3 regions of the Pantoea phyllosphaerae genome follow, and region 2 is predicted to be linked to each of the others. Evidence: predicted binding sites of a transcription regulator. Region 2 holds the regulator's gene; each other region holds the start of a gene.

Region 1 (5,600 bases), on a different contig from region 2:
CTGCGCGACGATATGTCGCAGGCGGCGCGTGACGCCGACAGCCGCTGGATCGGTCAGCTGTGGCAGAACTACCTGAATACCGTAGCGGGCAACCGACAGATTACGCCGGATCAGCTGTTCCCCGGCGCGGCGGCGGTGATCGCCGGTCTTGAGGCGGTCAACGGCGATACCGCCAAATATGCGCTCAACAACAAGCTGGTGGATGTGCTGGACAGCCGTGCGGCGGCCGACCAGGAGCTGGTGAAAACCTTCGGCTGGGATAAAGCCAGCAACGACTATCACAGCGTCAGCATCTATGACTACAACGTGAAACAGCCAACCCAGCAGGATGGCAATATTGCGGTGGTGATGGCGAGCGGCGCGATTATGGACGGCGAGGAGACCCCCGGCAATGTCGGCGGCGACACCACTGCCGCGCAAATCCGTGATGCGCGCCTCGATCCTAAAATCAAGGCGATTATCCTGCGCGTCAACAGCCCTGGCGGCAGCGTTACGGCGTCCGAAGCGATCCGTGAAGAGCTGGCGGCGGCGCATGCGGCCGGTAAGCCCGTCGTGGTGTCTATGGGCGGCATGGCGGCCTCAGGCGGCTACTGGATCTCAACGCCGGCGGACTACATTGTCGCCAGCCCGAGCACTCTGACCGGCTCTATCGGCATTTTCGGCGTCATCAATACGCTGGAGAACAGTCTGGATAGCATCGGCGTGCATACGGACGGCGTCGCCACCTCGCCGCTGGCGGACGTCGCCTCCACCAAAGCGCTGCCGAACGAAGTGCAGCAGCTGATGCAGCTGACGATTGAAAACGGCTACCGCAACTTTGTCGGTCTGGTCGCCGCTTCGCGCCATAAAACGCCGGAGCAAATCGACGCGATTGCGCAGGGTCACGTCTGGACCGGCAGCGATGCCAAAGCCAACGGTCTGGTCGATGCGCTGGGTGACTTTGACGATGCGGTGAAGAAAGCGGGCGAACTGGCCAAGGTGGCGAAGCCGCAGCTCGCCTGGTATCAGGATCAGCCGGGCATGTTTGATATGCTGCTCAACCAGGTCAATGCCTCAGCGCAGGCGGTGCTGCCGACCACGCTGAAAGCCTTCCTGCCCGCGCCGATGCTCGACGTAATGAGCGCGATGAAACAGCAGCCCGGCCTGCTGAATAACCTCAACGATCCGCAAAATCGCTATGCGTTCTGCCTGAACTGCGGCGAAGTGCGATGAAGCTCGCAGCCCGGTCCTTGACCGGGCTGCTTTTCCCCCGCTTTCCCCTTATACTGCGCGTTTTACGGCAAGTCTGAGTTTCTGATGCAAAAGAAAAACATCTATGTCGCCTATACCGGCGGCACCATCGGCATGCAGCGCTCCGCGCAGGGCTACATCCCGGTTTCAGGTCACCTGCAGCAACAGCTGGCGAATATGCCGGAGTTCCACCGCCCTGAGATGCCGGATTTCACCATCCATGAATACGATCCGCTGATCGACTCCTCCGATATGACGCCCGAAGACTGGCAGGCGATCGCGGAGGATATTCGACAAAATTATGATCGCTACGATGGATTTGTTATCCTACATGGAACCGATACCATGGCGTTCACCGCTTCGGCGCTCTCGTTTATGCTGGAGAACCTGGCGAAGCCCGTGATCGTGACCGGCTCGCAGATCCCACTGGCGGAGCTGCGCTCCGACGGCCAGCAAAACCTGCTGAACGCGCTCTATGTGGCGGCGAACTACCCCGTGAATGAAGTCTCGCTGTTTTTCAACAACCAGCTCTATCGCGGCAATCGCACTACAAAAGCGCATGCGGACGGCTTTAATGCGTTTGCCTCGCCGAACCTTTCCGCCCTGCTGGAAGCCGGCATCCATATCCGTCGGCTGAATACGCCGCCCGCGCCGCAGGGCCAGGGTCCGCTGAAGGTGCATACCATTACGCCGCAGCCTATCGGCGTCGTCACCATCTACCCAGGCATCTCGGCGGATGTGGTGCGCAACTTTTTACGCCAGCCGGTAAAAGCGCTGATCCTGCGCTCTTATGGCGTCGGCAACGCGCCGCAGAACGCCGAGTTTCTTGCCGAGCTGCAGCAGGCGAGCGAGCGCGGCATTGTGGTGGTTAACCTGACCCAGTGTATTTCCGGCAAGGTGAACATGGGCGGCTACGCCACCGGCAATGCCCTTGAGCATGCCGGTGTGATAAGCGGATTTGATTTAACGGTGGAAGCCGCGCTAACCAAGCTCCACTTTTTACTGAGTCAGTCGCTCTCCTGCGATGAGATCCGCGCCAGGATGCAGCAAAATTTGCGCGGTGAACTGACCGAAGACTAATTACGGAGCCACCTGTTATGAAGCAGGCCCTCATTATCATCGATATTCAAAACGATTTTTGTCCGGGCGGCCCCATGGCCGTGCATGAAGGCGACATGACCGTGCCGGTCGCCAACCGCTATGCGCGCGAATTCCGCGCACGCGGCGAGTGCGTGCTGGCGCTGCAGGACTGGCACCCGGCCAACCACGGCAGCTTCGCTTCGGTATCCGGTGAGCCGGTCTACACGCTGGGCGAACTCAACGGGCTGGCGCAGATCTGGTGGCCGGATCACGGCATTCAGGGTTCCGCCGGTGCCGAACTTCATCCCGGCCTCGATCGCAGCCTGATCGACGCGGTATTCCATAAGGGACAGGATGTCGACGTTGACAGCTACAGCGCCTTTTTCGACAACGGCCATCGGCGCAAAACCGAGCTGGACAGCTGGCTGCAGGCGCGCGGCATTACCCATCTGGTGATGCTGGGGATCGCCACGGATTACTGCGTGAAGTACAGCGTGCTGGACGCGCTGGAGCTGGGCTATCAGGTGACGGTGGTAAAAGAAGGCTGTCGTGGCGTCAATCTCAGCCCGGAAGACAGCGATATCGCTTTCGCCCAGATGAAGGCGCAGGGCGCGGTGCTGGTTTAGCGGAATAGCTTAAGGCCGACGCAATGTCGGCCTGATATTCAGTGCAGGTTGATGCGCGTAATCTCCGCGTCGATGCCGAACTCTTCTTTCAGCTCCCGCTTCGATTTCGTCACCATTTCGCCGCCCTTGCCGATGGTCATATGCTGTGGCGCCGCGTTGTGGCGCGCCTGATAGAGCATCACCAGCTGAAGGCAGTTGTCGCGCTGCTCCTGCGACAGTGCCACGCCGTCCGGCCATTTTCCGATTTCCACCGCCGTCGCCAGCCGCTCGTAGACCTCAGGCGTCATGGCGTCGACCATGGCCTCAAGCTGTTGTTTCATTCATCACCCCTGCTGTTCGTCGCCCTGCTCGTCGGTAAAGCTCAGCGACGCCGAGTTAACGCAGTAGCGCTCGCCGGTTGGCTGCGGGCCGTCCGGGAAAACGTGTCCCAGATGGGCGTCGCAGTTATTGCAGCGAATTTCGATCCGATGCATGCCGTGCGAGTCATCCTCCAGATAGCGAATCGCATCGTCGCCTACCGGCTGATAGAAACTCGGCCAGCCGCAGCCAGAGTCATACTTCGTTTCCGAGAGAAACAGCGGCGCGTTGCAGACCAGGCAGTGATAGATGCCTTCCTGTTTATTGTGCAGAAGCGCGCCGCTAAAAGGCGGCTCTGTGCCGCGCTGCTGGGTCACATAGCGCTGCATTTCAGACAATTGCGCAATTTTTGCTTCAGGTGCGGTTTCTTTAGCCATTTGAGTGATTCCGGAGAGTGTCATTCTGAAAAAATCGTCTACTATTCTAACAAACGAATAACATTGCCGGGGCTTTTTTCGTGCTTAGCGACCCGACTTCCCTTTCACAGCTTAGATTTGTGACCTCGATCACCTTTTGCAAACGCTATCCCTTTATATTCAGCAATCGGGTTTCGGCATCACCTCAGCAAGCTTGTTGCGCAAGCGGTTGCGCAGCAAATTATTCCTGTTGAACGGATTGACCTGTCGCAACTATTGACACGATTCCGCTTGACGCCTGGTAAGGTTTTTGTAATTTTACAGCCAACCTTTTATTCACTAACAAATAGCTGGTGGAATATATGACTATCAAAGTAGGTATCAACGGTTTTGGTCGTATCGGCCGTATCGTTTTCCGTGCTGCTCAGCAGCGTTCTGACATCGAAATCGTTGCGATCAACGACCTGTTAGACGCGGACTACATGGCATACATGCTGAAGTACGACTCAACGCACGGCCGCTTCGACGGTACCGTTGAAGTACAGGACGGTGCGCTGATTGTTAACGGCAAAAAAATCCGCGTTACCTCTGAGAGAGACCCGGCTAACCTGAAGTGGGACGAAGCAGGCGTTGACGTTGTTGCTGAAGCGACCGGCATCTTCCTGACCGACGAAACCGCCCGTAAACACATCACTGCCGGCGCGAAAAAAGTCGTGCTGACCGGTCCGTCTAAAGACGACACCCCGATGTTCGTTCGCGGCGCTAACTTCGACAAATATGCTGGCCAGGACATCGTTTCTAACGCTTCCTGCACCACCAACTGCCTGGCACCGCTGGCAAAAGTCATCAATGACAAATTCGGCATCGTCGAAGGTCTGATGACCACTGTTCACGCCACCACCGCTACCCAGAAAACCGTTGACGGCCCGTCTCACAAAGACTGGCGCGGCGGCCGCGGCGCTTCTCAGAACATCATCCCGTCTTCTACTGGCGCAGCGAAAGCCGTGGGCAAAGTCCTGCCAGAGCTGAACGGTAAACTGACTGGTATGGCGTTCCGCGTACCAACCCCGAACGTGTCAGTGGTTGACCTGACCGTCCGTCTGGAAAAAGCGGCCTCTTACAAAGAAATCTGTGAAGCGATCAAAGCTGCTGCAGAAGGCGAAATGAAAGACGTGCTGGGCTACGTTGAAGATGACGTGGTTTCTACCGACTTCAACGGCGAAGTGCTGACGTCTGTATTCGACGCCAAAGCGGGTATCGCGCTGAACGACAACTTTGTGAAACTGGTTTCCTGGTACGACAACGAAACCGGCTACTCAAACAAAGTTCTCGACCTGATCGCGCTGGTTGCTAAATAAGCAGACCGGTCACGACAGACAACAAGGGCGACTTCGGTCGCCCTTTTTTTTCGTAGCAACAGGAAGGATTCGGTTATGCAAGATAAAATTTTCTCGCTGCCCGTGGTGAAGCAGATCTCCCCTTACCTCTCGCAGCGTCAGCTGGGCGATCTGCCGGTGATTGTGGTGAGCCATCCTCAGGTACGTGCTGCGATTACCCTTCAGGGTGCGCATCTTATTGCCTGGCAGCCGAGCGGAGAAAAGCCGGTTATCTGGCTGAGCGAAAAGTCGCTTTTCGCCTCTGGCAAAGCCATACGCGGTGGCGTGCCCATCTGCTGGCCGTGGTTTGGACCGGAAGGCGAACCGGCGCACGGTTTTGCCCGTAATCAACCCTGGACGCTGTCGGCGCACGATGAGAACGAAGAGAGCGTCATGCTGACCTTCGTGCTGGAGAGTACGGCGCAGACGAAAAAATTATGGCCGCATGACTTTACCCTGTTCGCCCGTTTCCGCCTCGGCAAGCACTGTGAAATCGAGCTGGAAGCGCACGGCGACTTTACCGCGACCGGCGCGCTGCACAGCTACTTTCAGGTGGCTGATATTGCTGGCGTCGA
Region 2 (5,600 bases):
AGGTTTCCAGCGCGTCGTGGGCGTTTTGACGCAGCAGCCCGCTTTGCCACTGCGGCCACAGCCACAGCATACCGCCGAAGGCGATCAGGCAGCCCATTAGCGTGTCCATCAGACGCGGCAGCAAGAACTGCGCGCCGTTCAGCGACAATAGCTGCAGCGAATAAACCGCCGTCACGGTAAAGCCGATCATCGACCAGCCGTAATATTTACGCGTCACCAGATAACTCACCAGCGTCACTATCAGCATAAACAGCAGCACCAGCGATTCCGGCACCGCGAAACGCAGCGAGGCGGCGGCGATCGCCAGGCCGGCAAAGGTACCCAGCGCCCGGTGCTGGATGCGCACCCGCGTGGCGCTGTAGCCGTTCTGGCTGACGAACATAATGGTCATCAGGATCCAGTAGGGTTTGGGAATATCGAACAGCAGCGCCAGCGCGCTGCCGAACATCAGCATCACGGCGAAGCGCGCCGCGGTGCGCAGCGCGGCGGACTTCAGCGAAAGATAGCTGCGCAGCGCGGGCAGCAGCGGCAGGCGGCGCTGGCGATCGGTCATCAGGTCACGCTGATAGAGCGGTTTTTGCGTGCGCAGCACGCGCGCGATGCGGCTGAAGTGGTAGGAGCAGAAGTGGCCCACGGGATTGTCGGGATGCTGGCGGGCGATCTTCTCCAGCGCGCCGAGCGGCTTATCCATATCGAATCGACTCGGCAACTGATGGTAGAGAATGGCGTCGGCCAGCGCGCGCAGCCGCGCCGAGATGATTTTGGCGTTCCAGCGGATCACCGCTTCCGCATGGCTGCGCTCTACCAGCTTCTGCACCTCTTCCGGCTGATGCAGGCTGACGGAGATATGCTCCTGCAGGTCGAGCGCCACCTGGAACGCGCGCGTCAGACGTTTATGGCTGTTGTCGCGGCTGGCGGAGAGCATATGCATCTGCTGATAACAGGTATTGATCAGATCGACCGCTTTCTGCTGGCGCGCCAGCAGCGGCGGCAGCGCCTTTTCCGGGTCGGTAAGCTGGGTCAGCAGGGTATATTTCGCGTCGCAGTAGTCCGCCAGCTCGCGGTAGATCAGGCTCAGGGTTTCGCGCATCGGCTGCTCTTTCCAGAGCCAGAACCAGAACCAGTTAAAGAGTCCGTACCAGAGCGTGCCGCCGATATAGAGCAGCGGTGGCACATAGATTGGCATGCGGCCGATCAGGCTCAGGGTAAAGATGGCCGCCACCAGCGTGCCGGAGAGCAGACGGCCGTGCAGCGGGCTGATTTCGCCGGTGACGCCCAGCAGCAGCGGCAGGGCAAAGAGCACCGCAGGCAGCGGTACCCCTTTCAGGGTTAATAGCTGGATGAGAAAGCTGCCGAGCGCGAACAGCGAGCCGCCGACGATCAGACGTTTGAAGAAGCGTTTATGGGGCGTATCCAGGCCCGCCACGTTGCAGCAGGCGGGAACCAGAGAGAAGAGCAGCCCTTTTTGCAGATCGCCGAATAACCAGCCGAGCGCCACCGGAATGCAGAGCACCAGCGTCTGCCGCAGGGCATAGTTAACTTCGGGGTGATAGATGATTCGGCGCCACATCACTTCACTAAAAGCAGTAGCGGCGTAACGGTGACATCACGCCGTGTATGAGAGGAAATCAGCGGGTGCCGTAAACGACAATGGTTTTGCCGTGTGCGGAAATCAGATTCTGGTCTTCCAACATTTTCAAAATGCGGCCCACGGTTTCGCGCGAGCAACCAACGATTTGGCCAATTTCCTGACGAGTAATTTTGATTTGCATGCCGTCGGGATGCGTCATGGCGTCTGGCTGCTTCGCCAGGTTAAGCAGGGTTTGTGCAATACGTCCGGTCACGTCGAGGAAAGCTAAATTGCCCACTTTTTCCGATGTAACCTGCAGACGGCGCGCCATCTGCGAAGAGAGACGCATTAAAATATCCGGATTCACCTGGATAAGCTGGCGGAATTTCTTGTAGGAAATTTCCGCTACTTCGCACGCGGTTTTCGCACGTACCCAGGCGCTGCGCTCCTGACCTTCTTCAAACAGGCCAAGCTCACCGATAAAATCACCCTGATTCAGGTAAGAGAGGATCATCTCTTTGCCCTCTTCATCTTTGATCAGCACCGCAACGGAACCTTTCACGATGTAGTAGAGGGTTTCAGCCTTCTCACCCTGATGAATCAGCGTACTTTTGGATGGATATTTGTGAATATGGCAATGGGACAGGAACCATTCGAGTGTAGGGTCTGTTTGCGGTTTGCCGAGAACCATTCGCTATTATCCTCTATTGTAATCGTGCCCAAAACGCGGGGGGATTAATCCCTGCCAGGCGATGAAAGCTTCAAGCGTTTCTCCTGAAGGAGATTATTCGGGCCTTATTTTGCGCCAGGCGCTTGATGTGTCCCGTCTTCGTCCTTAACAGAACGAACTATTTTCAGCACTGTTTGTAGCACAGCTTTTGCCGACTGTCTTCTGTTGTCTCGCTTCAGCAGAGGGGGGATTACTCTGGATTGCTGTTTGTCAGGCGAACGCGTACTCTGGCGGCAAACGGGCTATTCTTGAGGTGGAAACATGCAGGCAAGAGTGAAGTGGGTCGAAGGATTAACCTTTCTCGGTGAGTCGTCGTCAGGGCATCAGATCCTGATGGACGGCAACTCGGGCGATAAAGCGCCCAGTCCGATGGAGATGGTGCTGATGGCCGCGGGCGGCTGCAGCGCCATCGACGTGGTCTCTATTTTGCAAAAAGGCCGTAACGATGTGGTGGACTGCGAGGTGAAACTCACCTCGGAGCGTCGTGAAGAGGCGCCGCGCCTGTTTACCCATATCAATCTGCATTTCGTGGTGACCGGCAAGGCGCTGAGCGATAAAGCGGTGGCGCGCGCGGTGGATCTCTCGGCGGAGAAGTACTGTTCGGTGGCGTTAATGCTGGGCAAGGGCGTAGAGATGACCCACAGCTACGAAGTGGTCGCGCTGTAAAACGTAAACTTTTTGGCAAGGTGCTCACGCGGGTGAGAGGGGCCGATCGCAACGTCGCTCAAGGCATCCATGCTCGCTCGGCCCGCGACATCCCTGTCGCGGGACGCTTTGCTCTTCTGCCCATCTCGCCCGCGTTTTACGCTTATGAGCCGTCTACTCATTGTTTGGTCAGGCGATCTGTTTGCCTTCCATCAGCCGCTGCACCAGCGGCGCCATAATCAGCTCCATCGCCAGCCCCATCTTGCCGCCCGGCACCACCAGCGTATTGATATGCGAAATAAAGGAGCCCTGCAGCATCGCCAGCAGGTAAGGGAAGTCGATATTCTCCAGCCCGCGAAAGTGAATGACCACGAAGCTCTCGTCCAGCGACGGGATTTCGCGCGCGGCGAACGGATTGGAGGTATCCACGGTCGGGACGCGCTGGAAGTTAAGATGGGTGCGCGAAAACTGCGGCGTAATGAAGTTAATGTAATCCTCCATTGAGCGCACCACCGAGTCCATCACCGCCTCGCGCGAGTGGCCGCGCTCGCTGGTGTCGCGCACCAGCTTCTGGATCCACTCCAGGTTGACGATCGGCACCACACCCACCAGCAGATCGACTTTTTCCGCCACGTTATGCTGCTGCGTCACCACGCCGCCGTGTAGCCCTTCGTAAAACAGCACGTCGGTATTGTCCGGCAGCGGCTGCCACGGCGTAAACGTGCCCGGCACCTGATTCCAGGGCACCGCTTCGTCGTAGGTGTGCAGATATTTGCGCGACTGGCCTTTGCCCGTATTGCCGTAGTCGATAAAGGTCTGTTCAAGCAGGCCAAAGTCGTTGGCTTCCGGGCCGAAATAGCTAACGTGGCGCCCTAAATCACGCGCCTTGCGGATAGCCATATCCATTTCCGGCCGCGTATAGCGGTGGAAGCTGTCGCCCTCCAGCTCGGCGGCGTGCAGATTGAGCTGCTGGAAAATTTTACGAAACGCCAGGCTGGTGGTGGTGGTGCCGGCACCGCTGGAGCCGGTTACCGCAATAATCGGGTGTCGTGCTGACATGGAAAAGCTCCCTGTGAAGTCGGGCGATGAGCATTGTTAACACGAAAAGCGCGTTGGCGCATCAGCCGCGGAATTCGCTGCGCGGCATGATGTTGATGGTTTCATGCAGTTCCGACCAGACCAGCACCACGTCGCCGCGCTCCAGCTGGCGGCGCACGTCCGCCACCTTTTGCGCCAGGCTGCGCTCCTGCTCGCCATAGTCGGTGCCTTCACGCAGCACAAAGGCTTCAATCAGGTTGGTCAGGGTATCGGGATCGAGCTGTTGCCAGGGAATAATCATGATGAGAGCCACTGTGTAAGCCACTGCGGCACACGCTGCTCGAGCCACATCTGCGGTTGACGCAGCGTGCCGCCGACAAAGCCAACGTGTCCGCCATAGGGCGTGAGTTGATAGGTGGTACTGGCTGAGAGCCGATCCGGCTGTGGGATCACCTCGTCAGTCATAAAAGGATCGTCTTTCGCGTGGATGATCAGCAAGGGTTTGCGCACATTTTTCAGCAGCGGCATGGCGCTGGCGCGACGGTAGTAGTCGCCCGCGTCAAGAAAGCCGTGGGCGCGGGCGGTAATGGCGTCGTCAAAGTCGCGCAGGCGACGCAGCGCCCTGAGCTGCGACAGATCCACCGGCAGCGTGCCCGGCCAGACGCGCAGCTTGCGCTCGGCGTTCTTTTTCAGCTGATCGAGCAGATAGCGCTGATAAAAGCGTGAAAAGCCCTGTTCCAGCTTCAGGCTGCACGGCTCCAGCAGCAGCGGCGCCGAGACGATGACCCCGGCGTCGAGCGGCGCGGCGTCGCCCAGCCTGCCGAGCAGGCAGCCCAGCATATTGCCGCCGAGCGAGACGCCCACCGCAGCGGTTGGCACATCGCCCCAGCGCGTTTTCAGCCAGCGCAGAAAAAAGGCGGCGTCTTCGGTTTCGCCGGAGTGATAGATGCGATGCAGGCGATTCGGCTCGCCGCTGCAGCCGCGAAAGTGCATCACCACGCCGAGCCAGCCCTGACGCTGGCAGGCGTGCATCAGCCCGTGAGCGTAAGGACTATGGAAGTTGCCTTCAAGGCCGTGAAACAGCACCACGCGCGGCTTATGGCTCGCCTGCTGCGGCTCTTCGCTCCAGGCGAGATCGACGAAGTCGCCGTCCGGCAGGTCGAGGCGCTGCCAGTGCGGACGTAGCAGCAGGCGACGGCGCACCAGACGCGGCAGCACCGTCTGCAGATGCGGATTGCGCAGGGCGCGCGGCGGCATAAAGCTCGCCGCTGCCTCAGGAGGAAAATTCATATCGCCAGCACTTGTCTGATTCATATCACACTGTTAGCTTCGTTAGGCTTGTTGCGAATCTGGGGGTAAGGAGCGCCCGTTCATGGAACTGAGCCTGTTTTTCTCAATGTTGGGTTTTCTCTGGGTCGCTGCTATCACGCCAGGGCCTAATAATATGTTACTCACCGCGTCAGGCGCCAATTTCGGCTTCTGGCGCACGGTGCCGCTCATGATCGGCATTATGATCGGCATGCAGCTGATGCTGCTAATGGTGGCGTTCGGCGTCGGCAGCCTGATCCTGCTCTATCCCGCGCTACACCTTATCCTGAAGATTGCCGGTAGTCTTTA
Region 3 (5,600 bases), on a different contig from region 2:
GGCACCGATAAATCGATCGCGCAGAAACTGGCGCGCGTGGCGCGAATTCATTTTGCCCGCCAGCGATTAGCCGCAGTCGGCCCGCGTCTGCCAGCGCGTCAGGATCTTTTCAACAAGCTGCTGCAGTCCAAGGCGATTGAAAAAGCGGTGGAAGACGAGGCGCGCAGTAAAAAGCTTTCCCATGAGAAGGCGCAGCAGAACGCCGTCGAAATGATGGAGGAGATCGCTGCAGACTTCTCTTATGAGGCGATACGCGTCACCGATCGCGTGATGGGCTGGCTGTGGAGCCGTCTCTATCAGGGCATCAACGTCAACGGCGGCGAACGCGTACGCCAGCTGGCGGAAGATGGCCATGAGATTGTCTATGTGCCCTGCCACCGCAGCCACATGGATTACCTGCTGCTCTCCTACGTGCTGTATCACCAGGGTCTGGTGCCGCCGCATATCGCCGCAGGCATCAACCTGAATTTCTGGCCAGCCGGCCCGATCTTCCGCCGCCTGGGCGCGTTCTTTATCCGCCGCACCTTTAAAGGCAATAAACTCTACGCCACCGTGTTCCGTGAATATCTCGGCGAGCTCTTCAGCCGTGGCTACTCGGTCGAATATTTCGTTGAGGGTGGGCGCTCACGTACCGGTCGTCTGCTCGATCCGAAAACCGGCACGCTGGCGATGACGCTGCAGGCGATGCTGCGCGGCGGCAAGCGACCGATTACGCTGGTGCCGATCTATATCGGCTATGAGCACGTCATGGAAGTGGGCACTTACGCCAAAGAGCTGCGCGGCGCGGCAAAAGAGAAAGAAGGCTTTATGCAGATGGTGCGCGGCCTGCGTAAGCTGCGCAATCTGGGCCAGGGCTACGTTAACTTTGGCGAACCGCTGCCGCTGGTGAACTACCTCAATAAGCAGGTGCCAGAATGGCGCGACGCCATTGACCCGATTGAACCGCAGCGTCCCAGTTGGCTGACGCCAACGGTGAACGATATTGCGGCGCGCCTGATGGTGCGCATCAATGAGGCAGGCGCCGCCAACGCCATGAACCTGTGCGTGACCGCGCTGCTCGCCTCACGTCAGCGCTCGCTAACCCGCGAGCAGCTGATTGAGCAGCTGGAGTGCTATACCGAACTGCTGCGCAATGTGCCCTATTCTCCGGAATCGACCGTGCCGCCGCTGTCAGCGGAAGCGCTGCTAAACCATGCCATGAGCATGAATAAGTTCGAAACCGAGCAGGACAATATTGGCGATATCATCATTCTGCCGCGCGAGCAGGCGGTGCTGATGACCTATTACCGCAACAATATTCACCATATGCTGGTGATGCCGTCGCTGATCGCCGCCATTATTCAGCAGCATCCAAACCTGAGCGAAGCCGAGCTGCTGCGACAGGTGCGGCTGATCTACCCGATGCTGAAAAGCGAGCTGTTCCTGCGCTGGGAAATCGACGCGCTGCCGGCGCTGCTGAGCGCCCTCTGTCAGGAGCTGGCGCGTCAGGGGCTGATTACCCTGCAGGATGGCCAGATGCGTCACACCGCCGCGCGTTATCGCACGCTGCAGCTGCTGGCTGCGGGCATCCGCGAGACGCTGCAGCGTTTCGCCATCACCTTCTCGATCCTCAGCGCGAAGCCAACCATCAACCGCGGCACGCTGGAGAAAGAGAGCCGTATGCTGGCGCAGCGTCTTTCGGTGCTGCACGGCATCAATGCGCCGGAGTTTTTCGATAAGGCGGTGTTTACCACGCTGGTGCTGACGCTGCGCGACGAGGGGTATATCAGCGACACCGGCGACGCCGACGTCGAGCGTACGCAGGCAACCTGGCATATTCTGGCCGACCTGGTGACCAGCGACGTGCGGCTGACCATCGAAAGCGCGGTGGCGCACGAGTAGCCCGCCGCGGGCAGCAAAAAAAGAGGGCGACAGAGATGTCGCCCTTTTTTGTTGCCTGGAAGGTGCCTGCGCGGTGGGCATGGGTGCCCGTTAAAAAACGGCGTTCAAAAAAGCTGGCTAAACGGCGGCGTATTCAGCACTACGCCGATAAACACCACCAGGCCGACATAGTTATTGTTGAGGAAGCCCTGAAAGCAGGCGTCGCGCTCGCGGCCAACGATTAGCTTTTGCTGGTAGAGAAACAGCGCGGCGGCACCGAGCAGCGACCAGTAAAAGAAGGCGTTAAGCTGCATTAGCAGGCCCACCAGCGCCAGCAGACCCAGCGTTGCGAGCTGCAGCAGGCCGATAATCAGCTTGTCGTAACGTCCGAAAAGAATCGCCGTTGATTTGACGCCAATCTTGATATCATCGTCGCGGTCAACCATGGCGTACTGCGTATCATAGGCGACGGTCCAGCAGATGTTTGCCAGGAATACCAGCCAGCATTCTAATGGTAAGGACTCACTAACCGCAGCCCAGGCCATCGGAATTGCCCAGCCGAACGCCGCGCCCAGCACCACCTGCGGCAGATGGGTATAGCGCTTCATAAAGGGATAGCACCAGGCCAGCGCCAGACCACCGAGCGAAAGCAGAATCGTCATCAGGTTCATGGTCAGCACCAGCGCGAACGCCAGCAAGCCCAGCAGCACAAATAAGATCTTCGCCTCTTTCTCGCTGACCGCGCCGCTGGGCAGCGGACGGCCCGCGGTACGCTTCACGAAGCCGTCGACCTTGCGGTCGGCGAAATCGTTAATCACACAGCCCGCCGCGCGCATCACAAACACGCCGAGCACAAACACCACCAGCACCGGCAGCGGTGGCACGCCCATACCCGATAGCCAGAGCGCCCACAGCGTCGGCCACAGCAGCAGCAGCGTGCCGATCGGTTTATCAATACGCATCAGGCGGCTATAGGCCTGAAACTTGCTCATCTGTACGCTTTTTTCCACGTTTAGTCATCCTCAGGCCAAGTCGCGATAGAGCGGCGAGGCGGGTAAAAACAGTTCGGTTAGCAGTAGCGGCTTGCCTGACAGCCGCAGGCGCGAGCGACGTCCCCAGAGCGCGCCGATGTTGCCCGGTTCGATAAAGTCGCGGCTTAAGGTTGAAGAGGAGAAGAGATAGCGGCCAAGCGGGCGCGTGCCCAACTGTTGCAGCATCAGCTCCGGGCCGTTGAGCGTGCTCTCCGGCACCAGCGTGCGGCCGATGAGCCAGGGCTCGTCATCGCCGCACAGCACGATCTCGCGCAGCCAGAAGCGCGCATCGTCCGGCAGAAGCGCCCTTTCGTCGGTGAGCTCATCGGCGTTGATAAAGCCTTCGCGCATCGGCCGCACCGTCACCTGCCGACAGTGCTGCTCAAAGCGGCGCGTCATGGAGTCCTCCTCCATTAGCCAGTCCAGCAGCGGCGCAGTCAGCGTCGGATGCGTGGATGGCAGCCAGTTGAGCGCGCGTAATAAGCTGAGCGCCTCTTGCGACATATCACCACTCCCGTCAATTTTGAGGGCAACAGTGTAGCGCAGAGGCGCGGCGGGCACACCTGGCGACGCTTATTCGCGCTTGAGGCGGTTGCTGTTCGCCAGCCACAGGGTCACCACCAGGATCAGGATGGCGCCGGAATAGCAGAGCGTATCGAAGGGATTTTTATGGTCGACGATAATCAACCGAATGATCGCCGTAATGCCGATGTAAACAAAATAGCGCAACGGGAAGTGATAGCCGGACTGGAAGTATTTGACGATCAGCGCGATAAATTCAAAGTAGAGGAAATAGATCACAATCCCCTCAATCAACAGATAAGAGGAGGCCTGTTCCCCAACGTTCAACAGCACGTTAGCAAGATGCAGGGTCTCTTTGCCCAGAAACACCGCCAGAATAACCGCCAGCGCCAGCAGTCCCAGGTTCAGCACCCATTGCAGCGCCAGTGCGATGTACTGACCGCCAGTGGGTTTAACGTTCATGATTTGCCTCGATAATGGCTTGTTAGTAAAGAATCGCCATCATGCTGTAATGTGATATCGATCACAAGATACCGCCCGCGCTTCCCTTGCTGCTGCAAACAACAATCCAGCATCGTTTCTCTTCTCGACTCAGCGAACTGGTCTACAGTTAAAAGGTCGGCAGCGCACGCAGGTCGCTTAAAATTCAGGAAAAATTGCGCCCGTCTGACCGTTCGTTTTGCAGATTGCTTTTTCCGTCAGGCTGGCTCTCTGCTGCTTTTTAGCCTGACGGTTATGGAGTGGCATGACGTGTTGACCCTGCTTAATCTTCTCTCCGCCGTTGCCCTGCTGGTATGGGGCACCCATATCGTGCGCTCCGGCATTATGCGCGTCTTCGGCGCCGACCTGCGCCGCGTGCTCAGCCGCAGCATCGAAAAGAAACCCATGGCTTTTCTGGCGGGTATCGGCGTAACCACGCTGGTGCAGAGCAGTAACGCCACCACGCTGCTGGCGACCTCGTTTGTGGCGCAGAAGCTGATGGGCCTGACGCCTGCGCTGGTGGTGGTGCTGGGCGCCGACGTCGGCACCGCTATCATGGCGCGTATTTTGACCTTCGATCTCTCCTGGCTGTCGCCGCTGTTTATCTTCTTCGGCGTGGTCTTTTTCCTGTCGCGCAAGCAGACGCGCATCGGCCAGATGGGCCGCGCCAGCATCGGGCTCGGGCTGATTTTGCTGGCGTTGCAGCTGATTGTCAGCGCTGCCCGGCCGATTACGCAGGCGGCTGGGGTGCAGGTGCTCTTCTCCAGCCTGACCGGCGATATTCTGCTGGATGCGCTCATCGGCGCGGTCTTCGCCATTATCAGCTACTCCAGCCTGGCGGCGGTGCTGATTACCGCCACGCTGACCGCCGCAGGCGTCATCTCGTTCAAAGTGGCGCTCTGCCTGGTCATCGGCGCCAACCTCGGCAGCGGCCTGCTGGCAATGCTGAACGCCAGCGGCGCCAACGCCGCCGGCAAGCGGGTGGCGCTCGGCAGCCTGCTGTTCAAACTGCTCGGATCGCTGGCGGTGCTGCCCTTTATCAACCTGCTGGCCCTTTGGCTGGATAAGATGCCGGTCAACGACGAAGAGCTGGTGATCTTCTTTCACGTCTTCTACAACCTGATCCGCTGCCTGATTATGGTGCCCTTTGCCGACCCGATGGCGCGGCTCTGCACCCGCCTTATCGGCGACGATGCTGAGGCGGAGATGGCGATGAAGCCTCGCCATCTCGACCGCAGCGCGCTGGATACGCCGACGCTGGCGCTGGTCAATGCCGCGCGCGAGACGCTGCGCATCGGCGACGTGCTGGAGATGATGCTGGAGGCGTTTAATAAAGTGGTGCACGGCGAAGTGCGCGAAGAGCGCACGGTGCGGCGGCTGGATGATGACGTGGACGTGCTCTATACCGCCATCAAGCTCTATCTGGCGCGCATGCCGAAAGAGGATCTGTCGGAGGAGGATTCGCGCCGCTGGGGTGAAATTATTGAGATGTCGCTCAATCTTGAGCAGGCGGGCGACATTATCGAACGCATGAGCGGCGACGTGGCGGATAAGGCGCTGACGCCGCGTCGCGCCTTCTCGGCGGAGGGCATCAGGGAGTTAGAGACGCTGCATGAGCAGCTGCTGGCGAACCTGCGCCTCAGCCTGTCGGTGTTTCTCTCGCGCGACGTCACCAGCGCGAAACGGCTGCGCCGCGCCAAGCATCGC

The links. Region 2 encodes CRP, which controls carbon source genes, mostly activating them, when cyclic AMP is high. Its sites were predicted from a motif close to ATGTGANNNNNNTCACAT; they were not measured.
Region 1: a site for CRP is predicted at 3,788-3,805, ahead of msrB (peptide-methionine (R)-S-oxide reductase MsrB). Genes of this name have one in related genera too.
Region 3: a site for CRP is predicted at 3,925-3,942, ahead of psiE (phosphate-starvation-inducible protein PsiE). Genes of this name have one in related genera too.

What each region holds. Positions count from the first base shown of each region.
Region 1 is NZ_JBPFDE010000001.1:568,860-574,459, reverse strand. Features, by position in the region: gene sppA (signal peptide peptidase SppA) at 1-1,212, shown strand, start outside; gene ansA (asparaginase) at 1,297-2,310, shown strand; gene pncA (bifunctional nicotinamidase/pyrazinamidase) at 2,328-2,936, shown strand; gene ACR6A7_RS02680 (YeaC family protein) at 2,975-3,256, opposite strand; gene msrB (peptide-methionine (R)-S-oxide reductase MsrB) at 3,260-3,670, opposite strand; gene gapA (glyceraldehyde-3-phosphate dehydrogenase) at 4,012-5,007, shown strand; gene ACR6A7_RS02665 (D-hexose-6-phosphate mutarotase) at 5,083-5,600, shown strand, end outside.
Region 2 is NZ_JBPFDE010000006.1:221,052-226,651, forward strand. Features, by position in the region: gene ACR6A7_RS10790 (YccS/YhfK family putative transporter) at 1-1,570, opposite strand, end outside; gene crp (cAMP-activated global transcriptional regulator CRP) at 1,629-2,261, opposite strand; gene ACR6A7_RS10800 (OsmC family protein) at 2,562-2,966, shown strand; gene ACR6A7_RS10805 (phosphoribulokinase) at 3,135-4,004, opposite strand; gene ACR6A7_RS10810 (YheU family protein) at 4,066-4,284, opposite strand; gene ACR6A7_RS10815 (hydrolase) at 4,281-5,297, opposite strand; gene ACR6A7_RS10820 (LysE family translocator) at 5,356-5,600, shown strand, end outside.
Region 3 is NZ_JBPFDE010000004.1:20,334-25,933, reverse strand. Features, by position in the region: gene plsB (glycerol-3-phosphate 1-O-acyltransferase PlsB) at 1-1,881, shown strand, start outside; gene ubiA (4-hydroxybenzoate octaprenyltransferase) at 1,986-2,852, opposite strand; gene ubiC (chorismate lyase) at 2,883-3,395, opposite strand; gene psiE (phosphate-starvation-inducible protein PsiE) at 3,465-3,875, opposite strand; gene ACR6A7_RS07125 (Na/Pi cotransporter family protein) at 4,164-5,600, shown strand, end outside.